DNA from 2 places in the Stenotrophomonas sp. AC248 genome. Region 2 is predicted to be linked to the other one. Evidence: predicted binding sites of a transcription regulator. Region 2 holds the regulator's gene; the other holds the start of a gene.
What was found. The regulator FliA, encoded in region 2, starts transcription of late flagellar genes. The targets are predictions, from matches to a motif close to TAAAGTTTNNCNNNCNNNGGCCGATAA.
Positions count from the first base shown of each region.

Region 1 (9,830 bases), 500 kb from region 2:
CTGCCCGATCCTGACCGCGCTGACCGGAGCGCGGCAGTAAGCACACCGTGTGTGCGGATGCCGGTTTGGCCGCGTCCACACCCCATGCGACGTGCAACGCACCTGCGCCACCAACGCGCGATCATCAAATGACGTATTTCGTGCAGTTTTTGCTTGCCAATCGAAAACGGCGTCGTTATGATTTCGCTCCTCACGACGTGGGGCCATAGCTCAGCTGGGAGAGCGCCTGCATGGCATGCAGGAGGTCGGCGGTTCGATCCCGCCTGGCTCCACCACTTCAATCATTAGGCCGATTGAAAGTGCAGTGACAAAATGTGAAGTTTCGTGCGTCCCCATCGTCTAGAGGCCTAGGACATCACCCTTTCACGGTGGCGACCGGGGTTCGAATCCCCGTGGGGACGCCAATCAAGAAGCAGAAAGCTCTGACCTCGGTCGGGGCTTTTTGTTTTTGCCGCGTGGTGATGCTGCCATCGATCGCAGCCGAAGAAATTCATCGCGATGTCACACAAAAGACTTGGCGAACGCTTCACACCCGCGTAGAATTCGGCCTCCAGCATCGTGGGGCCATAGCTCAGCTGGGAGAGCGCCTGCATGGCATGCAGGAGGTCGGCGGTTCGATCCCGCCTGGCTCCACCACTCCGGACCTTAGGCCGTTCGGAGGTGCTGAAAACATTGATGAGTTTATGCGTCCCCATCGTCTAGAGGCCTAGGACATCACCCTTTCACGGTGGCGACCGGGGTTCGAATCCCCGTGGGGACGCCACTCATCAACGACATCAGGCCCGGTTCGCCGGGTCTTTTTGTCACCGCCTCCTGAAGTTTTCGTCGTGGTCTTCCACAAACGTGAACAGGCAGGTACACTAGGCGGCTCGCGGTACAACGTGGGGCCATAGCTCAGCTGGGAGAGCGCCTGCATGGCATGCAGGAGGTCGGCGGTTCGATCCCGCCTGGCTCCACCACTTCTCCGGACACAGGCCGTCCGATAGAAGACAAATTTGGTTTAACGCGTCCCCATCGTCTAGAGGCCTAGGACATCACCCTTTCACGGTGGCGACCGGGGTTCGAATCCCCGTGGGGACGCCAGCTACAAACAACAGCCCCCGGCACTGCCGGGGGTTTTTGTTTGTGTGCCCCGGTAAATGCCGACCACTGGCTAGAACGGCACCTACCCCGGTAGATGCCGACCGTTGGTCGGCATGGCCCATGCGGGACACCCCGGCACGCCGACCACCCACCGGCATGCACCGGGACGAAACAAAAAGCTTCCCATCCAGCAAAACCATCGCTATGATAGGCGGCTCGCAGCATCAACGTGGGGCCATAGCTCAGCTGGGAGAGCGCCTGCATGGCATGCAGGAGGTCGGCGGTTCGATCCCGCCTGGCTCCACCACTTCTCCGGACACAGGCCGTCCGATAGAAGACAAATTCGGTTTAACGCGTCCCCATCGTCTAGAGGCCTAGGACATCACCCTTTCACGGTGGCGACCGGGGTTCGAATCCCCGTGGGGACGCCAGCTACAAACAACAGCCCCCGGCACTGCCGGGGGTTTTTGTTTGTGTGCCCGGTAGGTGCCGACCGTTGGTCGGCACGACGACTCCCCAACGCGTACAGACCCACGGTCGGCATCCACGGCCTTTCGTACCGACCAATGGTCGGTACCTACCGCACCACCTTGGCCATGCCCACCGATCGCGGCGCGGTCAACGCAAAGCCGAACTGCGCATACAGGCGGTGCGCGTCGCCATCGGCGATCAGGCTCACGTACGCACCTACCGCATGGGCCTGCAGCCACGCGTCCAGTTCACGCATCACCGCCTTGCCCAACCCTTGGCCCTGCCGCTCGGGCACCACCGCGATGTCCACCACCTGCAGGAAGCAGCCGCGGTCGCCCACCAGGCGGCCCATCGCCAGCAGCTGATCGCCCTCGCGGATGCTGACCCCGAACACCGTATGGGGCAGGCCCAGCGTGGCCGCCTCCAATGTTTTCGGGCTCAGCCCCGCGCGCACCCGCAGATCGCGGTACTCGGCCACGCTGGGCGGATGGGGAATGCACTTCAGACCAGCAGCTAGGGTCATGGGACGGCTCGCACTCGTGAACAGGTTGCCAGCATGCCGCATCGGTTTCTCATCCGGTGATACCAACCGGCCTATGCTGTCCCCTGCCCCTTTCGCCCGTCCCTGCCCCATGTGTTACTCCGCCCAGATCCGCGCCGATTACACCAAGCTGGTGCGGGAATACGGCGCCATGATGTCGCTGGACGAATTCGCCCAGCTCTATGCCCACGATGCCGGCAAGCAGCGCCCGAAAACACCCAAGGCGATGGACGACGGCTTTGCCGGCGCGCGCACCGCGCAGGGCCAGGACATCGTGGCGAAGATCCAGCAGTGGCATGCCGAGGAAATGCAGGCGCTGGACACGGAGATCCGCGTGCAGGGCGAGCGCCGCGATGCCGCTCACGCCAGCCTGGCGGCGCGCCCCACGCAGAAGGCACGCAATGAGGCGCGCATCGCTGGCAACCGCGTCGAACGCGCGCAGGCGCGGCTGGACGACCTGCGGCGCACCGGGCTGCTGCCGCGCGACAGCCGCATCTTTCCTGGTGTGTATGCACCGGTGATCGTGTCCGAGCGCGGCCAACGCGTGATCAAGCCGATGCGCTATCAGTGCCGTCTGCCGGACACGCCGGCCCGCCACGACACGCTGTACCCCGGCACCTACAACGCGCGCCGCGACAGCCTGGGCGGATACTGGAAGCCCGCGTTCGGGCATTGCCATGGCGTGGTGGTGGTGCAGTCGTTCTACGAACACGTGCCGCGGCATGCGCTGGAGCAACGCGCCCTCTCGCCCGGCGAGAAGGCCAGCAACGTGGTGCTGGAATTCCATCCGCAGCCACCGCGCGACCTGCTCATCGCCTGCCTGTGGTCGGAGTGGGAAGGACCGGAGGGGCGGCTGCTGTCCTTTGCGGCCATCACCGACGAACCGCCGCGCGATATCGCCGCGGCCGGCCATGACCGCTGCATCATCCCGATCCGGCCGGACAACCTGGATGCCTGGCTGAACCCGGACCCCAACGATCTGGATGCGCTGTATCGCATCCTGGATGACCGTGAGCCGGTCAGTTACGCCCACACCGAAGCGGCGTGAGCGCAGGGATCAGCTGGCGACCGATGCGGCCTGCAGCGCGCGTTCCAACGCCGCGTTCAGTTCCGCGGTGAGGTACGGCTTGGTCAGCATCACGCCGGTGCGGAACACCGCCGGCAGGTGATCCGGCGCCATGCCGGTAGCCAGCACGAACGGAATGCCCCGGGCGCTCAAGGCGGCCGCGACCGGTTCACTGGTTTCATTATTGGCCAGCCGGTAATCCAGCAGCGCCACCTGGGGCTCGCTCTGGCCGAGCAGGCGCAGCGAATCGGCAACCGACGCCGCCGGGCCGACGACGACCGCGCCGGCCTGGGCCAGCTGCATCTGCAGCAGGGCCGCACTCATTTCGTCGTTCTCGACCACGAGTACCCGAAGATCCTGCAATGCGCTCATCCCGGCTCTCTGTATGGTTCAGCCCGGTGAGTATAGCGTCCTGCCCCAATGAAGATCGAACATCACATGAAGCGTTCAGGGCTGCACAGATCTCCGCAATTTGTATACACTACGCGGCCAGCCAGCCGAAGTGGCGGAATCGGTAGACGCAGCGGACTCAAAATCCGCCGCCCTTAAAAGCGTGTGGGTTCGAGTCCCACCTTCGGCACCATGGAATTGCACAGGCCAGATCTTCGGATCTGGCCTTTTGCATTTCAGGGGCTGCCGAACGGCAGCCCCTTCCGTGGACTCATTCAGTGGATCTCGATGCAGCCGCCGCTTTGGCAGCGGTTTCGGCAGCGGCATTGGCCGCAGCCACCGCCGCAGCGGTAGACGCAGCCCGTTGTTGCAGCACGGCGGCCTGCGCCGACGCGTCCGGCGTCAGCGGCGGGGTCTCGCGCCACACCAGCGCCAGAACGCAATCCCGGGCCTGGCGACGGCACATCGCTTCGGCCTTGCGCTGGGCAGCGCCATCCTCTTTTTCAGACAGCGCAAAACCCACGGCGCGGGTGCCGGTGTACACCGCGGAGAATCCCGGGGCGGTGGTACTTGCCTGGCTCGCACAGTTCGGTGAACGCTGCACGCAGTAGCCCAACGCCTGCTGCATTGCCGCGCTGACGGTGCGCTGGTTCATCGAATAGCCGTAAACACCGGTAGTGGTGTCGTAAAACACGGCCGACGCCGCGTTGGCGGCGCCCGCCGCGGCCAGTGCGACCAGAAGTACTGCGCTGCGTCCTGCTGTCATTGACATGGTGGTGGTCTCGACCTTCCGTTGGAAGGCCGAGTATCCCAAAGCGCAACACGATTGGCACGCAGGTAGCGCCCCGATACGTTGTCAGGCACAGCAGACGCTTACACCAGCCGCAGCGCCGGTTGGCCATGTCCCGCTGCCGCGATGGCCTGCCGCGCGATGCCCGCACCGGCCTCCACCCGGAACGCGGCCACCGTCTGCAGCAACTGGGTAGCCTGCTCTTCCATGCTGCGCGCGGCCGCGGACGCCTCCTCCACCAGCGCGGCATTCTGCTGGGTGCCTTCGTCGATGTGGTCGACCGCCTGATGAATCTGCCCGATGCTTTCGCTCTGCTGCTGGGCCACCGCACTGATCTCGCTGATCAACGCACTGACCCGCTTCACGTTGACCACGATCTCGTCCATGGTGCGGCCGGCGCTCTCGACCTGCCCGGTACCAGTGCCCACCTTCTCCACCGAATCGGCGATCAACTGCTTGATCTCCTTGGCCGCGCCCGCCGAGCGCTGCGACAGCGACCGGATCTCCGAGGCGACCACCGCAAAGCCGCGCCCATGCTCGCCGGCGCGCGCGGCTTCCACCGCCGCGTTGAGCGCCAGGATGTTGGTCTGGAAGGCGATGCCGTCGATGACACCGATGATGTCGACGATCCGACGCGACGATTCGTTGATCAGCGCCATCGTGCACACCACTTCATGCACGACATGGCCGCCCTGCGCGGCCACGTCCACCGCGCCGCTGGCCAGCTCGCTGGCCTGGCGGGCGTTGGTGGCGGTCTGCTGCACGGTGGCGGTGAGGCCCTTCATCGAGACCGCGGTTTCCTCCAGCGATGCGGCCTGCTGCTCGGTACGCACCGACAGGTCGCTGTTGCCTTCGGCGATCTCACTGGCGCCCACCGCGATGGTGTCGGCGGCGAACTTGATCTGCGCGATGATCGAGGCCATCGCCTCAACCAGCGCATTGATGCCTTCGCACAGCTCGGCGATCGGGCCGTTCTTGTCCTCGGTGGCGATATGCCCGGTGAGGTCACCGCCCTTGGCCGCGGCCACCACCTCGCGGGTCTGCGCCACGGCGTGCTGCATGGCCAGGCTGTCACGCACCTGGGCGGTGATGTCGGTGGCGTACTTGACCACTTTGAACGGGCGGCCGTTCATGTCCAGGATCGGGTTGTACGACGCCTGGATCCACACCTCGCGGCCGCCCTTGCCGAAGCGCCGGTACTGGCCGGCGTCGTACTCGCCGCGGCCCAGCTTTTCCCAGAACCGGGCGTAGTCCGGGCTCTGGCGGTGCTCGGGTTCCACGAACATGGCGTGGTGCTGGCCACGTACTTCGTCCAGTGTGTAGCCGGTGGTCGCCAGGAAGTTGTCGTTGGCCGACAGGATGCGGCCGTCCAGGCTGAATTCGATGACCGCCTGCGATTTGTTGATCGCCGCCAGTTGGCCGGACACGTCGGCGGCCTGCTGCATCTGCGCGGTGATGTCGGTGGCGAACTTCACCACCTTGTAGGGACGCCCGTTGCCGTCCAGCACCGGGTTGTAGGAGGCCTGGATCCAGATCTCGCGGCCGCCCTTGCCCAGCCGCCGGTATTGGCCGGCGTCGAATTCACCGCGCCCGAGCCGCGCCCAGAAGTCGCGGTACTCCTGGCCTTGGGCAAGGGCCGGTTCGACGAACATGGCATGGTGCCGGCCCTGGATTTCATCGAGCCGGTAGCCCACCGCCTGCAGGAAATTGTCGTTGGCCTGCAGGATGGTGCCGTCGAGGTCGAACTCGATGACCGCCTGCACCCGGTGCAGCGCGGCCACCTGGGCTTCCAGCTCGCACTGGCGTCGCTGGCTGGCGGCACTGGCAGACTGTCGTGCCTGGCCGGGCGCGATCACGCTGGCTTTCAGGGCCTGCCACAGTGAAGGGCGGGAAGCGGCGTCGGTACGTCCTTGCACATGCGCGTGCATACCTGAAGTAAGCATCATCTGATCCTCGGTCCCTGGCGTGCTGGAATCCGATGGGCACCATGCCCGTCGGCACTTCGTCTGGCGTGGGAGGTGCGGCGACGTCATGGCTCACGTCGCTTCTGCGGCTTTGTACAACTGCAGTACTGCATCCGGCAGACAGCCTGTTGCAAAGTCACGCGAGCCCGGGCCGACGAGAGGTGGCGGGGCACCAGCGCGGAGCGACGGAGGCTCCAGAATCAATATCGACAGCCGTGCAGGAAGCTTTAGGGCGGGTTCATAAAAAAGTTCACCCGGTGTCAGCAGGGCTGCGGGGCCACCCGTCAGCCTTCCCCGCCTTCGGTGGTCTCGACGTCCAGCGGGTCCAGCCCTTCCATGGTCGGCGTCTCCACCTGCACATTGTTCTTGCCTGCCGCCTTGGCCAGGTAGCACTGGGCATCGGCCGCGGCCACCGCGTCGTCCACGCTCATGCTGCCGCCGATCGCGGCGATGCCGATGCTGGCGCCGACGCTCAGCCGCTGCAGGTCCCAAGGAATGGTCAGTGTGCGTACGCCGTCCAGCAGGTCGCTGGCGATGCGGCGTGCGCGCTTGAGCGAGCAGCCGGCCAGGATCACCGCGAACTCGTCGCCGCCCAGCCGCGCCACGATGTCCGAATCGCGCACGCCGTGGCGCAGCACGTTGGCCACCGCCCAGAGCATGGCATCGCCGGCGAGGTGGCCATGGCTGTCGTTGACCGGCTTGAAGTTGTCCAGGTCGATGAACATCAGCGAGGCCGACTGCCCGGTCCGGGCGACCCGGGTGATGGCCTGCTGCAGGTGGGCTTCGAACCCGCGGCGGTTGCTCAGCTCGGTAAGCGGGTCGACCTCGGCCAGGTGGCGCGCTTCGCGCTGGCGGGCACGTTGCTGGGTCACATCGCGGATCACCCAGACCGCGCCACTGACCTGGCCGTCCTCGGCGCGCAGCCAGGCACGGGTGAGATCCACCGGCAGCAGCTGCGCGCCCACCGACAGCAGCAGGTCCGAATGCAGGTCCACCGCGTTGCTCTCCGGGTCGAGCAGCACGGCGATGTCCAGCGGCGAGCGCGGCGCGTATTCGGTGGTCAGCTCCATCACGTCCTGGACCTGGCCACCGGCCAGGGGCGAGGCGCCCTCCCCGGCCAGCGCGCGGGTGGCCGCAGCGTTGGCGTATTGGATCAGCCCCTGCAGATCCAGGGTCAGCACCATGTCCGCCACCGCATCCAGGGTGACGCGGGTGCGCTGCTCGGATTCGCGCAGTTGCAGGCTGCTCTGGCGCTGGGCGGTGACGTCCTGGATCTGCGACACGAAGTGCAGCGGCTCGCCGTGTTCGGAGCGCACCAGCGACACCGACAGCCGGCCCCACACGATGTTGCCGCGCTTGCCCAGGTAGCGTTTGTCCATGTGGTAGTGGTCGCGCCGCCCGTTGAGCAGGTCGGCGACCAGGGCCAGGTCGGTGTTGAGATCGTCTGCATGGGTGAGCGTCTGGAAGTCCACTGCCAGCAGCTCGGCGCGCGTGTAGCCGAGGATGCCGCACAGCGCGTCGTTGACGTCCAGCCAGCGCCCTTCCAGCGACACCAGCGCCATGCCGAGCGCGGCCGAAGAGAACGCACCGGCGAATTTTTCGGCCGCCAGGTACGCCTGCTCGCGGACTTCGAGTAATGGGGTGATGTCCACCGCCATGCCGACGTAGCCGATCCGGTGACCACCGCTGGCGTCCAACGGGCTGATCGACAGCCGCACCTGGCGGCGCTCGCCGTCCTTACGCACGTACGTCCACTGGTGCGACCAGGTGCCCTGCGTGGCGTGCGCGGTGAGCGCTTCAAAGACGGTGGGCACGCGGCCATCGGCATCGGCCTGCGGGCGCAGGTACTCCATCATTTCATCCGGGTCATGGAACAGGCCCGGGTTGACCCGCCCGATCACCTCGGCGGGCGTGTAGCCCAGCAGTTTCTGCGCCCCGGTGTTGAACAGGTTGACCACGCCATCGATGTCGGTGGCGATCACCGCCACTTCGTCGGAGGCATCCACCACCGCCTGCAGGCGCTGGCGCATGTTGGCCGCGTCCTGCCGCGCAGTCTGCAGGTCGGTGACGTCGGCGTGTGCCCCGGCCATCCACTGCGGCTGGCCGTGCGCGTCCCATTCGTAGACGCGGCCGCGATCCTGCACCCAGATCCAGTGGCCGTCCTTGTGGCGCATGCGGCACAGGCTGTCGTAGTGCGGCGAGCGCCCTTCCAGGTGTTCGCGCAGCCGCGCGTTGGACTGGGCCAGGTCGTCCGGGTGGACCAGCCGGAAAAACGTGTCGGGGGTGATCGGCGCCAGTTCGTCGCGGGTGTAGCCCACGATCTGCGCCCAGCGTTCGTTGACCCACATCCGGCCGTCCTGGACATTCCATTCCCAGGTGCCGGCACCGGTGCCGTCGATGATCATCTGCAGGCGCCGGTGGCGCTCGGTGATGTCACGCAACGCCGCGTCGGTGCCGTGCGCGGTGCCGTGCGCGGTGCCGGCCGGATCGTGGCTCATGCGTCCGGCCACGCACGCGGGCGGACGCCGCGCCGTACTGCACGTGGCCCTGCCCGACCTTCCGGCCCTGCCTGGTGCGTTGTCATATGGCCTCCCCGGCGCCTGCCCAGCCTACGGGCATTTGACGGGAAGTGTGACCAACACGGAGTGAAACCAGAAGTGCCGTGCCCGCCAGAGACGCCAAGGGCCGCACACGGCGGCCCCTGGCGGGTGGATCCAGGCCGGTTCAGCCGCCGCGTTTGGCGCGGGCGAAGGCGTCGGCCAGGGCGTTGTTGGCCGGCGGCGCGGCACTGCCCGGGCGCGGGCCCGGGGCGGCGCCACGGCCGCCATTGCGCTGCCCGCCCCCGCCGCCGCCATCACGGCGACCGCCACCGGCAGGCCGGGCATCGCGCTCGCCCGGGGCCTTGGCCGGGGCTGGGGTGTCGTCCAGGCGCCGGGTCAGGGCGATGCGCTTGCGCGCCACGTCCACCTCCAGCACCTTCACCTTGACGATGTCACCGGCCTTGACCACATCACGCGGGTCTTTGACGTAGGTGTCCGACAGCGCCGAGATGTGGATCAGGCCGTCCTGGTGCACGCCGATGTCGACGAACGCACCGAACGCGGCCACGTTGCTGACCACGCCTTCCAGGATCATGCCCGGCTGCAGGTGCTTGAGTTCTTCCACGCCCTCGGCGAAACGCGCCGCCTTGAACTCCGGGCGCGGGTCGCGGCCGGGCTTTTCCAGCTCCTTCAGGATGTCGCGCACGGTCGGCACGCCGAAGGTGGCATCGGTGAACTGTTCGGCCTTCAGCCCACGCAGGAAGCTGCCATCGCCGATCAACGCCTTGATCGGGCGTGCGGTGGCGGCCACGATGCGCTCCACCACGGGGTAGGCTTCCGGGTGCACCGAGGAGGCATCCAGCGGCTGGTCGCCATCGGCGATGCGCAGGAAGCCGGCACACTGTTCGAAGGTCTTGTCGCCCAGGCGCGGCACCTTGAGCAGGTCCTTGCGGCGCTTGAACGGGCCGTTGTCGTCGCGATGACG
Region 1 is NZ_OZ409840.1:2,534,813-2,544,642, forward strand. Features, by position in the region: gene ACZ0AE_RS11500 (heavy metal-responsive transcriptional regulator) at 1-40, shown strand, start outside; tRNA gene ACZ0AE_RS11505 (tRNA-Ala) at 200-275, shown strand; tRNA gene ACZ0AE_RS11510 (tRNA-Glu) at 329-404, shown strand; tRNA gene ACZ0AE_RS11515 (tRNA-Ala) at 561-636, shown strand; tRNA gene ACZ0AE_RS11520 (tRNA-Glu) at 688-763, shown strand; tRNA gene ACZ0AE_RS11525 (tRNA-Ala) at 884-959, shown strand; tRNA gene ACZ0AE_RS11530 (tRNA-Glu) at 1,008-1,083, shown strand; tRNA gene ACZ0AE_RS11535 (tRNA-Ala) at 1,315-1,390, shown strand; tRNA gene ACZ0AE_RS11540 (tRNA-Glu) at 1,439-1,514, shown strand; gene ACZ0AE_RS11545 (GNAT family N-acetyltransferase) at 1,661-2,077, opposite strand; gene ACZ0AE_RS11550 (SOS response-associated peptidase family protein) at 2,187-3,143, shown strand; gene ACZ0AE_RS11555 (response regulator) at 3,153-3,533, opposite strand; tRNA gene ACZ0AE_RS11560 (tRNA-Leu) at 3,658-3,744, shown strand; gene ACZ0AE_RS11565 (DUF4189 domain-containing protein) at 3,823-4,323, opposite strand; gene ACZ0AE_RS11570 (methyl-accepting chemotaxis protein) at 4,425-6,284, opposite strand; gene ACZ0AE_RS11575 (PAS domain S-box protein) at 6,590-8,803, opposite strand; gene ACZ0AE_RS11580 (Tex family protein) at 9,030-9,830, opposite strand, start outside.
Region 1: a site for FliA is predicted at 6,509-6,535, ahead of ACZ0AE_RS11570 (methyl-accepting chemotaxis protein). Genes of this name have one in related genera too.

Region 2 (9,830 bases):
GCCAGCTTCCTCGGCCCGGTGGTGATGGGCGGGCTGCGCTGGTCGAACAAGTCGCTGATGCCCGATTTCAAGCGGCTCAGCCCGATGGCCGGCATGAAGCGCCTGTACGGCCCGGAGGCAATCGCCGAGTTCACCAAGTCGCTGTTGCGCATCGCCTTCGTCGGCACCGCCGCCGGGCTGGTGGTCTGGCACGGCGTGCGGCCGCTGCGCGACCTGCTCAACCAGCCGCTGGAAACAGCCATGGTGCACGGCCTGGGCTTCACCTTGAAGCTGATGCTGGCCACCGGCGGGGCGATGATGCTGCTGGCCGCCTTCGATGCGCCCTACCAGCGCTGGAACTGGATGCGCAAGCTGAAGATGACCCGCGAAGAGCTGCGCCGGGAAATGAAGGAAAGCGAAGGCAGCCCGGAAGTGAAGGGCCGCATCCGCCAGCTGCAGCAGCAGCTGTCCAACCGCCGGATGATGGAAGCGGTGCCCACCGCCGACGTGGTGGTGGTCAACCCCACCCACTACGCGGTGGCCCTGAAATACGAGGGCGGCAAGATGGGCGCCCCCACCGTGGTGGCCCTGGGCGTGGATGAAACCGCCCTGCGCATCCGTGAAGTGGCCGACGGCAACAAGGTCGCCATCGTCTCTGCCCCGCCTTTGGCACGCGCCTTGTATCGGGAAGGTCAACTTGGAAAGGAAATTCCCGTGAGACTGTATTCGGCCGTAGCCCAGGTCCTGTCCTACGTTTACCAGCTGCGCACCTGGCGCGGCGGTCCGATGCCGGCCGCCCCGAGCATCAACGTGGATGAATTCGGCACGGGAGGCCGCGCATGAGCGCCCAGCCCGTCGGTGCCGGCATGAACGCCCGCAAGGTCCTGGACATGATCCGGAACGGCCTGGGCGCGCCGTTGATCGTGCTGGCGCTGCTGGCCATGGTGGTGATGCCCCTGGCCGCGCCGGTGCTGGATGCCCTGTTCACCTTCAACATCGCCATCTCGCTGATGGTGCTGCTGGCGGTGGTGTACGTGAAGCGCCCGCTGGACTTCACCATCTTCCCGATCGTGCTGCTTATCACCACCATGCTGCGGTTGGCGCTGAACGTGGCCTCCACCCGCGTGATCCTGCTCAACGGCCAGAACGGCCACGAGGCGGCGGGCAAGGTGATCGCCGCGTTCGGCGAGTTCGTGATCGGCGGCAACTACGCGGTCGGCATCGTGGTCTTCGCCATCCTGACCATCATCAACTTCGTGGTGATCACCAAGGGTGCCGGGCGCGTGTCCGAAGTGACCGCCCGCTTCATCCTGGACGCGATGCCCGGCAAGCAGATGGCCATCGATGCCGACCTCAACGCCGGTTTGCTGACGCGCGAGGAGGCCAAGGCCCGCCGCGAGGAAGTGCGTGAGGAAGCCGACTTCTACGGCGCGATGGACGGTGCCAGCAAGTTCATCCGCGGCGACGCGATCGCCGGCATCCTGATCCTGTTCATCAACCTGCTCGGCGGCCTGGCGGTCGGCGTGCTCCAGCACGGCATGCCGTTCGGCGACGCCGCCGCCACCTACACCCTGCTGTCCATCGGTGACGGCCTGGTGGCGCAGTTGCCGGCGCTGCTGGTGTCCTCGGCAGTGGCCATGCTGGTCACCCGCGCCTCGCGCTCGCAGGACATGGCCCAGGCCATGATGGGCCAGGTGTTCGGTCAGTACCGCGCGCTCACCATCGCCGCGGCCATCATGGGCGTGGTCGGGCTGGTGCCCGGCATGCCCAACGTCGCCTTCTTGACGCTGGCCGCCATCCTCGGCTTCGTGGCCTGGAAGGCCTGGAAGAAGAGCACGGCCGCCGCGCGTGCCGCCGAGACGCCGGCCGCCAGCCGCGGCGAGACCCTCGGCCTGCCCGGTGCCACGCCCTCGCCCACCGCCGAACTGACCTGGGACGAACTGCGCCCGGTCGACCCGCTGGGCCTGGAAGTGGGCTACCGGCTGATCCCGCTGGTGGACAAGAACCAGGGCGGCGAACTGATGGCGCGGATCAAGGGGGTGCGGCGCAAGCTCACCCACGACATCGGCTTCCTGATTCCGTCGGTGCACATCCGTGACAACCTGGAACTGCCGGCCACGGCCTACCGCCTGCTGATCCACGGCGTGCCGGTGGCCACCGCTGAAATCCACCCCGACCGCGAACTGGCCCTGGACCCGGGCAGCGCGCTCGGTGCGCTGGAGGGCATCGCCGGCAAGGACCCCGCGTTCGGCCTGGATGCCACCTGGATCCAGCCGCACCAGCGTGCCCACGCCGAAACCATGGGCTACACCGTGGTCGACCCGGCCACCGTGGTAGCCACCCACCTGTCGCACCTGATCCGCGAACACGCGCCCGAACTGCTCGGCCACGAGGAAGTGCAGCAGCTGCTGGCCAACCTGGCCAAGAGCGCGCCCAAGCTGGTCGAAGACCTCACCCCGAAGTCGCTGCCGTTGTCGGCGGTGGTGCGGGTGCTGCAGAACCTGCTGATCGAACGCATTCCGATCCGCCAGCTGCGCAAGATCGTCGAATCGCTGGTGGAGAACGCGCCCATCAGCCAGGACCCGGCCACGCTGACCGCTGCGGTGCGCAACGCACTGGGCCGTTTCATCGTGCAGGAGATCGCCGGCATGTCGGCCGAGCTGCCGGTGTTCACCCTCAACCCGCAATTGGAACGTGTCTTGCAGGAGTCCACACAGGGCAACGGCGCCGCACTGGAACCCGGACTCGCTGAGCGACTGCACCAAAGCCTGGCCGAATGTGTCAGCAAGCAGGAAGCGAAGAATGAGCCGGCGGTCGTGCTGGTACCCGGCCCGGTGCGTGCCGCGCTGGCACGGCTGGTGCGCCACAGCGTCCCCTCGCTGTCGGTGCTGGCCTACAGCGAGGTACCCGAGGACAAACGACTGAAGCTGGTCGGCACGATCAGCTGACGTCGGAACCCCGACGGACATGTGCCAGAAAACAGACACACCCCCATTTCGATATCAACGCAGCAGGACATAAAGGGAAACCCGGACCGTGCAGACCACCGACAACCAGCGCTTCCCTTCCACCACCCCGCCGCCCCAGTCCCGGTACCACAGCATGAAAATCAAACGCTTCGTCGCTCCCGATATGCGCTCGGCCATGAACCTGGTGCGCAAGGAACATGGTCCTGATGCGGTGATCCTGTCGAACCGGCGGATCGAGGAAGGCGTCGAGATCGTGGCCGCGGCGAATTACGACGAAGGTGCGGTGCAGCGTGCGCTGGAAGCAGCGCGCAAGGACGTGGCCCCGGCCCCGGCGCCGCGACCGCGCAATGCCGCCGATGCGGTGATCGCCGCGGTGACCCGTCGCAAGCCGACCGTGGTTGCCGCCGAACCGGTGGCCGCCACCACCTCTGCGGTGGCCGCGCTGGCACGTGCCGCAGTGGGTGCCACCGGTCGTACCCTGGACACCGCCAACGAGATCGTGCCGCCGCCGGGCAGCAGCGGCTTCGCGGCCACCCTGGCCCGCGCCGCCACCGCCCCGGCGGCCGGCATGAGCGCGCTGCCGGAACAGATCTTCGCCCCGTTCAACGTCGAGCAGGCCGCCGCCGCGTCGCCGGCACCGGCACAGGCCGAGCCGGCCGTCGCCACCGTCGCCCCGCCGATCAACCGCGCCCGCTTCATCATCGACCCGCCGCTGGACGACGAACCGCACTTCCAGATGCATGTGCCGGCTGCCGCCGTGGCGATGCCGCCGCTGCCGGTCAGCGTCACCGTGCCGCCGGCCCTGCCGGTCGCCGAGGCCGTCGCCGCCGCCGTGCCGCAGGCGCTGGTCGCCGTCGCCGAAACGCGCGTCGAAAACCCGGCGCCGGCGGCCGTCACGGAACCGGCGCAGGCCCAGCCGCAGCCCGCCGCCGAACTGGTGGTCGTGCAGCGCGATGACGAAGAGATCCGCCAGCTGCGCCATGAAGTGGCCGGCATGCGCCACGTCATCGAGCGCGAAATGCATCGCTTCACCGACGAGCGCCTGCGCGGGTCGCCGGTACGCGCCGCCGCGCTGGACCTGATGGACGAATACGGCTTCGACGCCGGCATCAGCCGCGACGTGGCCATGCAGATCCCGCTGGACACCGAAGCCCACCGTGGCCGCGGGCTGATGCTGGGCCTGCTGTCGCGCAAGCTGCCGATCGCCCCGGTTGACCCGCTGGAGTCCGGCGGTGTGATCGCCCTGGTCGGCCCGACCGGTGCCGGCAAGACCACCACCATCGCCAAGCTGGCCTCGCGCTTCGCCGAGAAGCATGCCGCCCGCGACGTGGCCCTGGTCACCACCGATACCGGCCGCATCGGCGCCCGCGAGCAGCTGTACGGCTTCGGCCGCCAGCTCGGCATCGCGGTGCACGAAGCCAACAGCGGCAGCGACCTGAACCAGCTCCTGGAGCGCCTGCAGGACTACAAGCTGGTGCTGATCGACACCGCCGGGCTGGGCCCGCGCGACCGTGCCCTGGCCGCCCAGCTGCAGTGGCTGCGCGCCGCCGAGCAGATCCGCACCCTGCTGGTGCTGCCGGCCAACACCAGCTTCGGCGACATGGACGAGGTGGTCCGCCGCTTCAGTGCCGCCAACCCGCAGGGCGTGGTGCTGAGCAAGCTGGACGAAACCGGCCGCTTCGGCACCGCCCTGTCGGTGGCCGTGGACCACCGCCTGCCGATCACCTGGGTCACCGATGGCCAGGACGTTCCCGAAGACCTGCACCGGGCCAGTGCCGCCAATCTTGTACTTCGCCTTGAAGATTTGCGCCGCGCGGCCGATATGCCCTGCAACCCGGAGTTGAACCATGCCGTCGCGTGAGTACGCCAAGCTGACCAAGACCTTCCCGTTGTCTGCCACCCGCAGCCAGCCGCTGGGCCCTGTGCGCACCATCGCCGTCACCGGCGGCAAGGGCGGCGTGGGCAAAACCAACGTGTCGGCCAACCTGGCCGTGGCGCTCGCCGACATGGGCAAGCGCACGCTGCTGCTGGACGCCGACCTGGGCCTGGCCAACATCGATGTGATCCTGGGCCTGCAGCCCAAGCTGACCCTGGCCGACCTGGTCGCCGGGCGCTGCACCCTGGATGAAGTGATCATGGAAGGCCCCGGTGGCGTGCTGGTGGTCCCGGCCGCATCGGGTCGCCGGCACATGGCCGAACTGCAGCCGGCCGAGCACGTGGGCCTGGTCAACGTGTTCTCCGAACTGGAGCGCGAGCTGGACTTCATGGTGGTGGACACCGCCGCCGGCATCACCGACGGCGTGCTGACCTTCTGCCAGGCCGCCCAGGACACCGTGGTGGTGGTCTGCGACGAGCCGGCCTCGATCACCGACGCCTACGCCCTGATCAAGGTGCTCTCGCGGGAACGCGGCGTGGACCGCATCCAGGTGGTGGCCAACATGGTGCGCGACCCCAACGAGGGCCGCGTGCTGTACGAAAAGCTGACCCGGGTCTGCGAGAAGTTCCTGGCCGATGTGTCGCTGAACTACCTCGGCTGCGTGCCGCAGGATGACTGGCTGCGCCTGTCGGTGCAGCGCCAGCAGCCGGTGGTCAAGGCCTACCCGTCCAGCCCGGCCGCCCAGGCGATCACCGAGATCGCCCGCCGCACCGCCCGCTGGCAGGCCCCGACCGAGCCGCGTGGTGGGGTCGAATTCTTCCTGGAACGCATCCTCAAGCAACGCGGGGTGACCGCATGAAAGGCGCCGCACAATACAAAGAGGTGCAACGCACCGCCGCCAACGAATGCATTGCCCAGCATTCGGACCTGGTGCGCCGCATCGCCCACCACCTGGCCGCGCGCCTGCCGGCCAGCGTGGAAGTGGATGACCTGATCCAGGCCGGCATGATGGGCCTGATCGAAGCCTCGCGCAGCTACGACGCCGACCAGGGCGCCTCGTTCGAAACCTATGCCTCGATCCGCATCCGCGGCTCGATGATCGACGAGATCCGCCGGGGCGACTGGGTACCGCGTTCGGTGCACCGCCGCGCCCGCGACGCCGCGTCCACCATCCGCCGCCTGGAGCAGAGCACCGGCCGTGCCGCCAGCGCCACCGAAGTGGCCGCCGCCATGGACATGCCGCTGCCGGACTACCTGCGCCTGATGGAAGACGCCGCACGCGGCCAGGTGCTGAGCCTGGAATCGCGGATCGAGGACCAGGGCGAGCTGGACACCGTCGCCCAGGGTGGCCCGACCCCGCAGCAGGTGCTGGAGCGTGGCGAATTCGGCCGCGAACTGGGCAATGCGATCGGCCTGCTGCCCGAACGCGAACAGCTGGTGCTGTCGCTGTACTACGAGCAGGAACTGAACCTGAAAGAGATCGGCGCCGTGCTGGGCGTCAGCGAGTCACGCGTGTGCCAGATCCACGGCCAGGCCGTGCTGCGCCTGCGGGGCCGATTGAAGATCTTCGAGGCGGCCGACGCCGGCCTCGCGAACACTTGATACCGAGGAAAGTGCTTTGAACAAGAACATGCGTATCCTGATCGTCGACGATTTCTCGACCATGCGTCGTATCGTCAAGAACCTGCTGGGCGATCTGGGCTTCACCAATACGGCCGAAGCCGAGGACGGGCATGCCGCGCTGTCGCTGCTGCAGAGCCAGCCGTTCGATTTCGTGGTCACCGACTGGAACATGCCGGTGATGACCGGCATCGACCTGCTCAAGGCGATCCGCGCCGACGCCAAGCTGAAGACCCTGCCGGTGCTGATGGTGACCGCCGAAGCCAAGCGCGAACAGATCATCGAAGCGGCCCAGTGCGGCGTCAACGGCTACATCATCAAGCCGTTCACCGCGCAGACCCTGGAAGAAAAGCTCGGCAAGATCTTCGAACGCCTGGCAGCGAGCGCCTGATGGAAACCCTTCGCGACAAATCCGCGCTGGTCCAGCGCCTGCAGGACGCCCTGGCTGCGCTGGAAAGCGGCGATGAAGCCGGCTGGCGCCGGGAAATCGACGCGCTGGCTGCCTTGCGTACCCAGCCGATGATGGCCGGCCTGAACCGGCTCGCCCGCGAACTTGGCCAGGCCCTGGGCGAACTGCCCAGCCTGCCCAGCGAAGCCGGCGAGCTGGACGATGCCTGCGCGCGCCTGGACCACGTGGTGACGATGACCGAACAGGCCACCCACCGCACCCTGGACCTGGCCGAGGAATGCCGGGCGCTGACCGAACAGCTGCGTGCCAACGGCCTCACCGCCGACCAGGACCAGCAGCTGGACCGGATCCGCCACAACCTCACCGAGATCGCCCTTACCCAGAGCTACCAGGACCTCACCGGGCAGATCATCCGCCGCGTGGTGGGGATCGTGCGTCGCGTGCATGAAGGGTTTGGCGCACTCGGCCTGCCGCCGCAGGACGACACCGCGCACAAGCGTGACAACGGCCTGGCCGGCCCGGCCGTGAGTGGCCTGGACCGTCACCAGGTTTCACAGGTGGATGCTGACGACCTGCTTTCGGATTTGGGGCTGTAACACCATGAGCGCTGTTCCAGACGATATTGCCGCCGATTTCATCCTCGAGGCCCAGGAAATCCTGGACCGCCTTGGCGAACAGCTGGTGTCGCTGGAGCAGTCGCCCCAGGACAGTGACCAGCTCAATGCGGTGTTCCGCGGCTTCCACACGCTCAAGGGCGGTGCCGGCTTCCTCGGCATCCAGGCCATGGTCGAGCTGTGCCATGCCGCCGAGGAAACCCTGGGCATGGCCCGCTCCGGCAAGGCCACGCTGCAGGCCCACCACTTCGACGCCGCCCAGCAATCGCTGGATTACCTGCAGTCGATGCTGGATTCGGTCTCGGCCGGTACCGAGCCGGGCTACGCGCCGCCGGAGCTGATCGCACAGTTCGACGTCAACGGCCCGGCCACCCCGGCCGCTGCCGCGACGCCGGCCACCGGCGAACTGATCAGCGAAGACGAGTTCGAAGCACTGCTCGACACCCTGCACGGCGGCGCTGCCCCGGCAGCGGTGGCCAGGAAGGCCGACGACGGTCTGATCGGCGAAGACGAATTTGAAGCCCTGCTCGACCAGCTGCACGGCGGCGCCGTGCCCGGCGCCAAGCCCGCAGTCGCGGCCGCCCCGCCGCCGCGCGCACCGGCCGCACCGCCGGCCAAGCCGGCCGCCAACAAGCCGGTGGCCGAGGCCGAGCACACCGTGCGCGTGGACACCAAGCGCCTGGACGCCATCGTCAACCTGATCGGCGAACTGGTGCTGTCACGCAACCGCCTCAAGACCCTGCGTGCGCGCCTGCACGACGAAGAACTCGACCGCGCCGTCTCCACCCTGGACATCGCCACCGCGCGCCTGCAGTCGGCGGTGATGCGCACCCGCATGCAGCCGGTGGGCAAGGTGTTCTCGCGCTTCCCCAAGGTGGCGCGCGACGTGGCGCGCAACCTGAAGAAGGAAGTGGAACTGGAGCTGGTCGGCGCTGAAACCGAGCTCGACCGCAACCTGGTCGAGGCCCTGGCCGACCCGCTGGTGCACCTGGTGCGCAACGCCATCGACCACGGCGTGGAAACCCCCGACCTGCGTGAAGCCCAGGGCAAGCCGCGCAGCGGCCACGTGCGGCTGTCGGCGCAGCAGGAAGGCGACTACGTCAGCATTGAAGTGCAGGACGACGGCGCCGGCATCGATCCCGAACGGCTGCGCCAGAAGGCGCGCGAAAAGGGCCTGATCGATCCGGAAGCGGCGGCCCGCCTGACCAGCGAGGAATGCCTGCACCTGGTGTTCCTGCCGGGCTTCTCGACCAAGCAGGAAGTCACCGACATTTCCGGCCGTGGCGTCGGCATGGACGTGGTGCAGTCGCGCATCCGCGAGCTCAGCGGCCAGATCCAGATCCAGTCCGAGCTGGGCCGCGGCAGCCGCTTCATGATCCGCGTCCCGCTCACCCTGGCGATCCTGCCCACCCTGCTGGTGCAGGCCGGCGAAGACGTCTATGCCCTGCCCCTGGCCCGCGTGATGGAAGTGCTGCACGCGCCAAACACCTCGCTGGGCTGGTTCGACGGCCGCGCCGTGCTCGACCGCAAGTCGCACACGCTGCCGCTGGTGGACCTGCGCCATTGGCTGGCCGTCGCACCGGCCGCCTCGTCGCTGCTCACCATCGTGGTGCTGCAGGCCGGCGAAGCCCGCTTCGGGCTGGTGGTGGACCAGGTGCGGGGCCGCGAGGAAGTGGTGATCAAACCGCTGCCCAAGGCACTGCGCGGCCTGCGCGGCTACGCCGGTGCCACCCTGATCGGCGACGGCCGCATGTCGCTGATCCTGGACGTGGACGGCCTCCGCTAACCGCCTTGTAGAGCCGGGCTCTGCCCGGCTGCTTCCTCCAAAACTGTGACCGCCGCCCCACCGGATTCCTTCGGCATCTCAAGTCCCATTCACATACGCCGATAACGGACCCATGGACAGACTCAGCCTCATCGGACTTTTCCTCGCCCTGGCCTCACTGGTCGGCGGCAGCATCCTCAAGGGAGCCGGCCTGGCATCACTGTGGTCGCCGGCCGCCTTCGTGATCGTGATCGTCGGCACCATCGCCTCCATCCTGCTGCACACCTCGCCGGCGGTGTTCAAGCACGCCTTCAAGATTGTGCGCTGGGTCATCCTGCCGCCCAGCAGCGACCGCCACGAGCTGATCAAGCAGATCGTGGAATGGAGCAACATCGCCCGCCGCCAGGGCCTGCTCGGCCTGGAAGCCCAGGTGGACGCACAGAACGACCCGTTCCTGCGCAAGGGCCTGCAACTGCTGGTGGATGGCGTGGAGCCGGAAACCATCCGCCACATGATGGAAATCGAACTGAGCAGTCAGGAGCACCAGGACCTGGCCGCGTCCAAGGTGTTCGAGGGCATGGGCATCTACGCCCCCACC
Region 2 is NZ_OZ409840.1:2,030,684-2,040,513, reverse strand. Features, by position in the region: gene flhB (flagellar biosynthesis protein FlhB) at 1-822, shown strand, start outside; gene flhA (flagellar biosynthesis protein FlhA) at 819-2,927, shown strand; gene flhF (flagellar biosynthesis protein FlhF) at 3,082-4,809, shown strand; gene ACZ0AE_RS09320 (MinD/ParA family ATP-binding protein) at 4,796-5,683, shown strand; gene ACZ0AE_RS09315 (RNA polymerase sigma factor FliA) at 5,680-6,426, shown strand; gene cheY (chemotaxis response regulator CheY) at 6,443-6,835, shown strand; gene ACZ0AE_RS09305 (protein phosphatase CheZ) at 6,835-7,449, shown strand; gene ACZ0AE_RS09300 (chemotaxis protein CheA) at 7,454-9,253, shown strand; gene ACZ0AE_RS09295 (flagellar motor protein) at 9,366-9,830, shown strand, end outside.